Regions from separate parts of the Rhizobium sp. WYCCWR 11146 genome, predicted to be linked through region 2. Evidence: riboswitches for the same ligand, from Rfam matches in the RefSeq annotation. Region 2 holds a riboswitch; each other region holds the start of a gene.

Region 1 (3,271 bases), on a different contig from region 2:
ACCATTGCGTCCCATTTGTCGGCGGCGGTGAGGCCGCGCATCAGCACGGCGCCATCAGCACTCTCCTGCTCGCACCAGGGCGCCAACATTCCGCCCGCGAGCCACGATGCAGCGCCGAGGAAACTGCCATATGGATCGAGCACGGTGACCTCGGCATCTCGAGCGCGCAGTTCATGCGCCACCGTCAGGCCGGCAACGCCGGCGCCTTTGACAAGCACACGCATCTCATTCGCCCAATTGCTGTTGGGTTTCTATCGGCATATAGATGCCGCCGCCCTCACGATAACGCGCTGCCATCGCATCCAGACCCTCCTTCTGTGCTTCGGCGCGGATATCGTGCGAGATGCGCATGGAGCAGAATTTTGGGCCGCACATGGAGCAGAAATGCGCCACCTTATGGGCTTCCTTCGGCAACGTCTCGTCGTGGAAGCTGCGGGCGGTTTCGGGGTCTAGCGAGAGGTTGAACTGATCCTCCCAGCGGAATTCGAAACGGGCACGCGAGAGCGCGTCATCGCGCAGCTGTGCTGCCGGATGCCCCTTGGCGAGATCAGCCGCGTGGGCCGCGATCTTGTAGGTGATAACGCCGGTCTTGACGTCAGTGCGATCGGGAAGGCCGAGATGCTCCTTCGGCGTGACGTAGCAGAGCATCGCGGTGCCGAACCAGCCCATCATGGCTGCGCCTATTCCAGAGGTGATGTGATCGTACCCCGGTGCGATATCCGTCGTCAGCGGCCCGAGCGTGTAGAAGGGTGCCTCGCCGCAGACCTCGAGCTGCTTGTCCATGTTCTCCTTGATCTTGTGCATCGGCACATGGCCGGGGCCCTCGATCATCACCTGGCAGTCTTTCGCCCAGGCGATCTTGGTCAGCTCTCCCAGTGTTTCCAGTTCGGCGAATTGCGCTGCATCGTTGGCATCGGCGATGGAGCCGGGACGCAGGCCGTCGCCGAGCGAGAAGGAGACGTCATAGGCGCGGCAGATGTCGCAGATCTCCTCGAAATGTTCGTATAGGAAGCTTTCGCGATGATGATGGAGACACCACTTCGCCATGATCGAACCGCCGCGCGAGACGATGCCGGTGACGCGGTTGACGGTGAGCGGGATGTAGTGAAGCCGCACGCCGGCGTGGATGGTGAAATAGTCGACGCCCTGTTCGGCCTGTTCGATCAGCGTGTCACGATAGACCTCCCAGGACAGGTCTTTGGCAATGCCCTCGACCTTCTCCAGCGCCTGATAGAGCGGCACGGTACCGATCGGCACCGGCGAATTGCGGATGATCCATTCGCGGATATTGTGGATATTGCGGCCGGTGGAAAGATCCATGACCGTGTCGGCGCCCCAGCGGGCCGCCCAGACCATTTTCTCGACCTCTTCCGTCATGGACGAGGTGACAGCAGAATTGCCAATATTGGCGTTGATCTTCACCAGGAAATTCCGGCCTATGATCATCGGCTCGGATTCCGGATGATTGATGTTGGCGGGGATGATCGCCCGACCCGCCGCCACTTCCTGCCGGACGAATTCCGCCGTCACATGGTCCGGAATATGGGCGCCGAAGCTTTCGCCGTCGCGGACCATGGCATCCGCCTGCGCCTTGCGACCAAGGTTTTCGCGGATGGCTATGAATTCCATCTCGGGCGTGATGATGCCTGATCGCGCATAGGCGAGCTGGGTGACCGCCTTGCCATCCCTGGCTCGTAGCGGCTGACGTTTAGTGGGAAATTCGGGCGTCAGCCTTTCGCCGCTGGCAAAGCCGTTGTCTTCGGGGCGGATATGGCGGCCCTGATAGGCTTCGACATCGCCGCGCGCGAGCACCCAGTCGCGGCGGAGCTGCGACAGGCCCTGCTCGATGCGGATATCAGCACCCTCGATCGTATAGGGACCGGAGGAATCATAGACGACAACAGGCGGCTCGCCCGATGTCGGATGAACGCTGATCTCGCGCATCGGCACACGGATGTCGGCGTGTATGTCTCCCGGGATGTAAATCTTCCGCGACGCCGGCAGCGGGCCTTTGGTGACTGTGGGGGTGATGGTCTTCGCGGCAATTTTCATGGTTTGAGGCTCCAAGTTTTCGATTGGAGACCCAGTCCTCAGCCGGAATGATGAAAAGACGCCGGCACGGATTCCGCGCGTGAATCCACTGCTTCGAGCGCTTGCACCGTCCCTACGCCAGTATGAACTGGATCAGGTTCAACGGGTCACTGCGCCACAATCGGCAAAGCCGTATTGTCCAGCAGTATCTCAGCCCCTTGCCGGGACCCCCCTGGTGAATGCAAAAAGGGTAGAGGCTTGCCGAGGGGACTGTCAAGCGACAATCTGCGATGGCTCGGGGTTAGGTTACACACAGGATATCGTGCGTGTCGCCGCTGTTAAACGATGGACAAGGGCAATCGTCCGGCCGGCACGCTTCCGCAAGACAAGCGCCCTTGTCGCATGCACGAGATACCGAAGCACTATTGAGAAAGCAGACGCGGAACTGGAAAGTCTAGTACTTTTTCCGTGTAGCTTTCGACCAGGGCGCTAAACGGCGTGCCGTCTGGAAGTTTCAATACGGCTCGATGTTCGAGCAGGAACGCCGGCAGGCCGGGGGAACTTGTTTCATGCGCTGTTAAGCCGTCCATGTCCCAGCCTTCGGATAGAGGGGACCAGAGCAACTTGGCAGACAGGTTTGTGCGAGTGAAATTGAGAGCCTGAACGGCTCTGCCAAACGCGATATCGCTGGTATTCAACGCCTGATTCATCTCTGCAGTTAATTTTGCAGGTACATACCAGTTGTCGGCTTCGGACAAGACGCGTTCGCCGCAGACCAGTCGGACGCGGCGATAGGCGATCAACTCACCGGGTCCGACGCTCAGAAGATCACGGATGTGCTCATCGGCCGGTTTGCCTTGCCCGCCCACACGCTGAGCTACGATCTTTGAACCTTCCGGTGCGAGCTTATGCGCGGCGCACCAGCGGTCAAGGGTAAACGTGGCACTGGCGTTACTCAGGAGATTTGCATTCAAGGTCTGGAGGATCGCAAGCGCTTCCACTCGAGATGCCGGCGTGTTCAGCCACTGAGATTCTATAGAAGGCTCTTGCGCAACTGCGATCTGGGTGCCCAGCAAGATGGCGGCCGCTGCAAGTGCGGCGATGCGAATGCATTTCGCAGGACATAATGACATGGAGAATGAAATCCTTTCTGTAGTATAATTGGGCAAACCTTGCGGGTCAAATATCCTTGATTTTTGCCGACGGGCGACCGTTGTCCGCGTATATGATAGCGGCAGCA
Region 2 (3,271 bases):
GATCAATAGCGTCGCTCCGAAGAGGCAGAGTGTCAGCACGGCGCTGACGACGACGGCGGCGAGCACGAGATCGGGGCGGAAGTTGTTCTTGGCGTTGAGGATATAGATCCCGAGGCCGCGGGCGGCACCGGCATATTCGGCAAAGATCGCGCCGACGACGGCATAGGTGATCGAGATCCGCAGGCCGGCGAAGAAATAGGGCAGCGAGGAGGGAAGCCGTGCCAGGCGGAAAATACGCCAGCGGCTCGCCTTCATCGAATTCAGCAATTCGGCGATGTCGCGATCGGTCGATTCATAGCCCTGCAGCAAGGCGACGAGCAGCGGGAAGAAGGTGACGAGCGCCACCAGCAGGATCTTCGGCAACAGGCCGAAGCCGAACCAGAGGACGACGAGGGGGGCGATCGCCACCAGCGGCAGGGTCTGGCTGGCGATGAAGATCGGCAGCAATGCCCGGCGCATGAAAGGCACGAAATCCATGAGGATCGAGGCGGCGAAGGCGAAGGCAAGCGACAGGGCGAAACCACCGAGTGTCGCGCCGAGCGTCGGCCAGGTGTTTGATATCAGTGACTCGCGGTTCAGCCAGCCCTGGATGACGATGCGCGAAGGCGCCGGCAGGATGGACGGTTTGATGCCGGATAGATCGACATAGAGTTCCCATGCCGCCAAGAAGGCGCAGCCGGCGAGCAAGGCGGGTATGCCCCGGTAGAGAGCGGAGCGGAGCGCGGCAAGGCGCGAATCCGATGGTTTTGACGGTGTCATCAGCGTTCGATTTCAAGCTTTCGTCGGGCACTGCATAATTCCTTAAATCGGAATCGATTTAAGGATAAAATTATGCAGCAATCTAAAGTGTTACAGCGTCCTTTGCGCGTCTGAAAAGACGCGCGGCGCTGTATTGGCCGACACCGTGATGTCGAGGGTCACATGCCCTTCGGGTTCGCCGAAGCGAAAGAAGGCCTCACGAATGGTGGCGAAGACCGCGCCGGCATCGCCAGAGAGCCTGGTGCAGAAATTCTTGGCACGGTCGAAGGTGCCGGAGCGCTTCAGGAAGTCGATGCAGCCATAGATCTCGTCCATATGGGTACCGGTGCCCATGACGTAGAGCGAGAATTGCGCGGCGGTCGGCTGTCCGGTCTCGGCAGTGGTTTCAACGGCGGCAAGTGCGGCTGTTATACGCTCGGCAAGCGGCTCCGCCTGGCCGAGGGAGGGGTTGATGCCGCAGATGGCGTCGTCGGGTTCGCCGGGGCAGCCGCGTGAAACGGCAGCGGACAGCACGCAATGCTCGCCGGTCTTTGCGGCGGCGATGAAAAGATCGTGCATGGCGGCGAAGAGAATGTCAGGCGGGCCGACCAGCAGTGTGGAGATGTCATCGGTCTCGATGCGCAGCCGGTCGCGATAGGGATCTAGCGCCTTGACGGCATCGAGAATGATGCCGACGAAATTGTCGGACATCGGATAGAGTGACACTTGTGCGCCTGAGAACATCTGAACCTCGCTCCGCTGGCATTACCCAGATCAGCTTTGAAGGGTCCAGAGGCTTGCGCCTCACATCTCAGCCCCGGCAATACGGAGCTCCCCTGTTATTTGCGCGGAAACTATCACCGGGGGTTTCTCCCCGCAACCGCAAAATTGCGAACCCGTCCGTGCGGTCGGAATGAGCCTGATGTGACGGGAAACACCCGGACGGAGGTCCTGTCCGGGTGTTCCCAATGGTTCCGTACCTGCCGGGAACGGAACCGGAGCTTCCTGCCTCAGGCGGCTAGCGCATAACCCCGAAAATCGGAATCGGTTTTCGGAAAGGATTATGCGTAGATTCAAAGTGATAGAGCGTCTTTAGCGCGTCTGAAAAGACGCGCGGCGCTCTATGTCGGCATAGGGACGATTGCTGCGGGCGGTAACAAGCGCCCGTGTCCACCATTCCAGCCCTCGCCATCATCTGGTGTTTGCATGCGTCGCTCCTTGTTGCGATTGAACTTTACGATTGCGGGAGCAAGGGTTATAAAACCTCAACTATTCTTGAGGTCAAGAGGTGATGGATACAATTCCGGCAGCGCCGCTCGGCAAGCTCCTGACGGTTGGCGAAGTGGCGGAGCGCAGCGGCCTGGCCGTCTCGGCGCTGCATTTTTACGAGACCAAGGGGCTGATCTCGAGCATCCGCTCCCGCGGCAATCAGCGGCGCTATGGGCGCGATGTGCTTCGCCGGCTCGGGATCATCAAGGTGGCGCAGCGTGTCGGCATTCCGCTTTCGGAAATCCAGGCGGCGTTCGAGTCCTTGCCGCAAGGACGCACGCCGACCGTCGCCGACTGGCAGACGCTGTCGGCGCTGTGGAAGGATGATCTCGACGCGCGAATCAGGCGGCTTAGCCTGCTGCGCGACCGGCTGACCGGCTGCATCGGCTGCGGCTGCCTGTCGATCGAAAGCTGTCCGTTGCGCAACCCCTGCGACCGGCTCGGCAAGGAAGGGCCGGGCGCGCGGCTTCTGGAGACCGAAAACTAACCCCTGTTTTCACCGGGAAAGATCGATACGCGCCTTTCTTTCAGTCGGCGCGCTCATATGTTAATGGCGAATGACACAACCGGCGGCACTGTCCGCGAGGAGGACGGCTTCGTGTTCCATCCCAGACTGTTCGAAAATCGCAATGTCGTGGTGACCGGCGCCGGCCGCGGCATCGGCCTTGAAGTGGCCCGGCAGTTCCTGGACTGCGGCGCGAAGGTGATCGTCCATACCGGGCGCAAGCCGGGACGCGACCTGCCGGATTTCCTGCTGACGGCTGAATCCGAAAGACGGGCGCTGCTGCTTAATGCCGATTTCTCTGCAGTCGGTGGCGCCGCGCAATTTGCCGAGGATACTCTCGCCTTCTTCGATAAGGTCGATGTGCTGGTCAACAATGCCGGCACCATGCTCGGTCGTTTTCCCGCCGCCACACTCACCGATGCAGAATATGAGGCGGTCGTGCGGCTCAACCAGACATCGGTGGTGGCGCTGACGCGGGCGCTGCTGCCAGCATTGAAGGCGGCTGGTGGTGCTGCCATCGTCAACACGGTTTCGATTTCGGCGCTGACCGGCGGCAGCCCCGGTTCCTCGATCTATTCGGCCTCGAAAGCCTTTGTTGCGACCTATTCCAAGGCGCTTGCCCGTGAGCTTGCACCGGACGGCATCCGCGTCAATTGCGTGTCGCCAGGAACGATCGAGACGGATTTCCATGAGCGCTATTCCTCCCGCGAAAAGCTGGAGCAGACGAGAAAATCCATCCCCCTGCAGCGGCTCGGCACG
Region 3 (3,271 bases), on a different contig from region 2:
AAGCTTGCGCCCGACAAGGCGAGCCACACCGTCGTCGCCGGCGTCGTCTGGCCCGCCAAGGCCTATCGCACCGATTTCGACGAACAGACACTGGTGACGCCAGGCGGCGGCGGAACGCTGGCGGCAGACGGGACGGCGGCGGACCCTGAGGATCTTGACGATGAAGCCTTCAAAAACGTGCTGAAGGATTTCAAGGATCTCTTCGGGCAGGATGGCGCCGCAACGGCCCAAACGGCGCGGGCTGCAGCGAAGACGCTCGATGAAACGACATCGTTTTTCCTCGTCAAGAACGGCAACGAAGCACTCGGTTCTCCGGGAACGGATTCCGAACTCAAGGCGGATTCAGCGCCGATTGCGCTCGCCACGGACGATGCCACCAGCGCCAAAATGCTGATGGAAGCTCTCATCGCGGCGCCGACATTTAACCTCGAAAGCTCCGTCGGCAAGGCTCAAGGGCTCGGCGACGTCGTCTCGGGCCTGATCTCCGGGCCGAGAGCGGCGGTGGCGCGGTTTTTGAACCAGCTGACCTATTACGAAATGAAGAAACGCGCCGGCATCGTCGGCGAGGCTTTGACGAAAAGCGTGCTATCGAAGCTCGTGCTGCAACAGCCGATCCGCCTGCATCTCGTCGGCCACAGTTTTGGCGCCCGGCTGGTCGCGGCGGCGGCAAACGGGCTCGCACCGATCCCGAAGCTGGAATTCTTCTCGCTCACTTTGCTGCAGGGCGCCTTCTCGCACAATGGCTTCGCTAAAGAGATCAAGCCGGGCCTTGCCGGCGCCTTCCCCGACGTCGTGGGCAAACCGACCGGCCCGATCTGCATCACCCACACCCACAACGATCTCGCCTGCACGCTCGCCTATGCGCTGGCGTCGCGCCTGTCGCGCGATATCGCCAAGAGCATCGGCGATGCCAACGACGAGTTCGGGGCGATGGGGGCGAACGGTCCGCAACACCTGAAGGCGGGACAGGCTGTCGAGGACGATACGGATGCCGTGTTCGCGCCGCAGGCCGGCAAGGTCAACACCTTCCTGGCGGACACGTACATCATCAAGACGGCGGCGTCGGATGCCCATAACAATGTCGACAACGAGGATGTCGGACGGCTGTTGGCAAAGATCGTCAGCTGATCGCCTTTCGTAAAAAAACGCGCGGCGCTGTCAGTCGTGGAATTGTCATTTTCAGGATGACATCAGTCCCGTTCTCTGCGAAAAAGAGCGCGATGAGAGACAGGGGCGTTCGTCGACAGACGGGCTGAGAAGCACCCTTCGAACCTGAACCGGATAATGCCGGCGGAGGGAGTCGCTCGGGGTCGCGGCATCGCCCGCACGAACCGCCCCGTGCCCGCCCCCGCCTGAAAGGGGCCACATGCAGACCAAAACCACACCAGGAGCGATGCTGAAGGCGATGCGCGAGAAGCCGCCGCTCGTTCAGTGCATCACCAATTACGTCGCCATGAATATCGCCGCAAATGTTCTGCTCGCCGCTGGTGCCTCGCCCGCCATGGTGCATGCCGCGGAAGAAGCCGGCGAATTCGCCGCGATCGCCAGTGCTGTGACCGTTAATATCGGCACGCTGTCGACGCAATGGATCGACGGCATGCAGGCGGCTGCGAAGGCGGCGACATCAGCCGGCAAGCCCTGGGTGCTCGATCCGGTCGCCCACTATGCGACGGCTTTCCGCCGCAACGCGGTCGCCGAACTGCTGGCCCTCAAGCCCACGATCATCCGCGGCAACGCTTCCGAAATCATCGCGCTTGCCGGCGGGGAGAGCCGCGGTCAGGGGGTCGACAGCCGCGATCCGGTCGAGCAGGCGGAAGGTTCGGCGCGATGGCTCGCTGAGCGTCAGCGGGCGGTGGTTGCCGTTACCGGCGCCGTGGATTTCGTCACCGACGGCGAGCGGGCCGTGCGCATCGAAGGCGGATCCGCTCTGATGCCTCAAGTCACCGCGCTCGGCTGCTCGCTCACCTGCCTCGTCGGCGCCTTTGCCGCGACGGCACCCGAGGATATCTTCGGCGCGACGGTCGCGGCACTTTCAACCTTCGCCATCGCCGGCGAGGAGGCCGCCCTTGGGGCGGCCGGGCCTGGGTCCTTCTCCTGGCGCTTCCTCGATGCGCTGTCCGCGCTCGACGCCGAAACGCTTGACGCCAGGGCAAGGATATCAGCCGCATGAAGGCTTTCGATCTTTCGCTCTATCTCGTCCTCGACCCCGATCTCTGCGCCGGGATCGGCATGGTCGAAACCGCGCGCCTTGCCGTTGCCGGCGGCGCGACCATTGTACAGTTGCGCGACAAACATGCCGGCACCATCAGGATGATCGAGACCGGCCGCGCCTTGAAACAGGCGCTGGATGGGACCGGCGCCCTCCTCATCGTCAACGACGACGTCGAGGCGGCAGTCGCCATCGGCGCCGACGGCCTGCATATCGGCCAGCAGGACATGGATGCGCGCAAAGCGCGGGCGATGATCGGCCCCGAGATGATCCTCGGCCTATCGGTCGAGAGCGAGCCGCTTGCTAACGCCGTCGATCCTGGCTTTGTCGACTATACCGGCGTCGGACCGGTATTTGCGACGCCGACCAAGACCGATCACAAGCAGCCGATCGGCTTTGACGGCCTTGCAAGGCTGGTAAAGGCCTCACCGGTGCCATCTGTCGCGATCGGCGGGCTCAAGGCGGATCATGTCGCCCAAGTGTTTGCCGCGGGCGCCCGGGGGCTTGCCGTCGTCTCCGCAATCTGCGGCACGCCCGATCCCGAAGCGGCCACACACCGCATCGCTGCAGAAATTCGAAAGGCCCGCGCATGATCCGCAACGTTCTCTCGATCGCCGGCTCCGATCCCTCCGGCGGCGCCGGCATCCAGGCCGATCTCAAGGCCTTTTCCGCCCGCGGCGTCTACGGCATGGCGGTGCTGACCGCTCTGACGGCGCAGAACACGCAAGGTGTCAGCGGCGTGCACCTGGTGCCGCCGCAATTCGTCGCCGACCAGATCAATGCCGTCTTTGCCGATGTGCGCGTCGATGCCGTCAAGATCGGCATGATCGCCAATGCCGGCATCGCCGACGCTGTTGCCGGCGCGCTGACTGACCACCGCGACATTCCGATCGTCATCGACCCTGTCATGATCGCCAAGGGTGGTGCCGCCCTGCTCGCGCCCGAAGCGGTCGACGTGCTGACCCGCCGGCTGCTGCCGCTGGCCACGCTTCTGACCCCGAACCTGCCCGAAGCCGCAGCCCTGCTGCACCAGCCGGTGGCGACAAACCGTGCTGAGATGGC

The links. A riboswitch is a leader RNA that binds a small molecule or an ion and turns the genes downstream of it on or off. The one in region 2 is predicted to bind thiamine pyrophosphate.
Region 1: another riboswitch for thiamine pyrophosphate. It lies ahead of thiC (phosphomethylpyrimidine synthase ThiC); the one in region 2 lies ahead of HX899_RS15265 (YkoF family thiamine/hydroxymethylpyrimidine-binding protein).
Region 3: another riboswitch for thiamine pyrophosphate. It lies ahead of thiM (hydroxyethylthiazole kinase); the one in region 2 lies ahead of HX899_RS15265 (YkoF family thiamine/hydroxymethylpyrimidine-binding protein).

The regions. Positions count from the first base shown of each region.
Region 1 is NZ_JACCEY010000017.1:32,289-35,559, reverse strand. Features, by position in the region: gene thiO (glycine oxidase ThiO) at 1-224, opposite strand, end outside; gene thiC (phosphomethylpyrimidine synthase ThiC) at 226-2,052, opposite strand; TPP riboswitch at 2,144-2,275, opposite strand; gene HX899_RS12615 (hypothetical protein) at 2,454-3,164, opposite strand.
Region 2 is NZ_JACCEY010000019.1:432,229-435,499, forward strand. Features, by position in the region: gene HX899_RS15260 (ABC transporter permease) at 1-759, opposite strand, end outside; gene HX899_RS15265 (YkoF family thiamine/hydroxymethylpyrimidine-binding protein) at 850-1,482, opposite strand; TPP riboswitch at 1,473-1,586, opposite strand; partial or broken gene HX899_RS35580 (FMN reductase) at 1,831-1,920, opposite strand; gene soxR (redox-sensitive transcriptional activator SoxR) at 2,030-2,494, shown strand; gene HX899_RS15275 (SDR family NAD(P)-dependent oxidoreductase) at 2,606-3,271, shown strand, end outside.
Region 3 is NZ_JACCEY010000023.1:233,143-236,413, reverse strand. Features, by position in the region: gene HX899_RS18690 (hypothetical protein) at 1-1,128, shown strand, start outside; TPP riboswitch at 1,220-1,316, shown strand; gene thiM (hydroxyethylthiazole kinase) at 1,367-2,170, shown strand; gene thiE (thiamine phosphate synthase) at 2,167-2,802, shown strand; gene thiD (bifunctional hydroxymethylpyrimidine kinase/phosphomethylpyrimidine kinase) at 2,799-3,271, shown strand, end outside.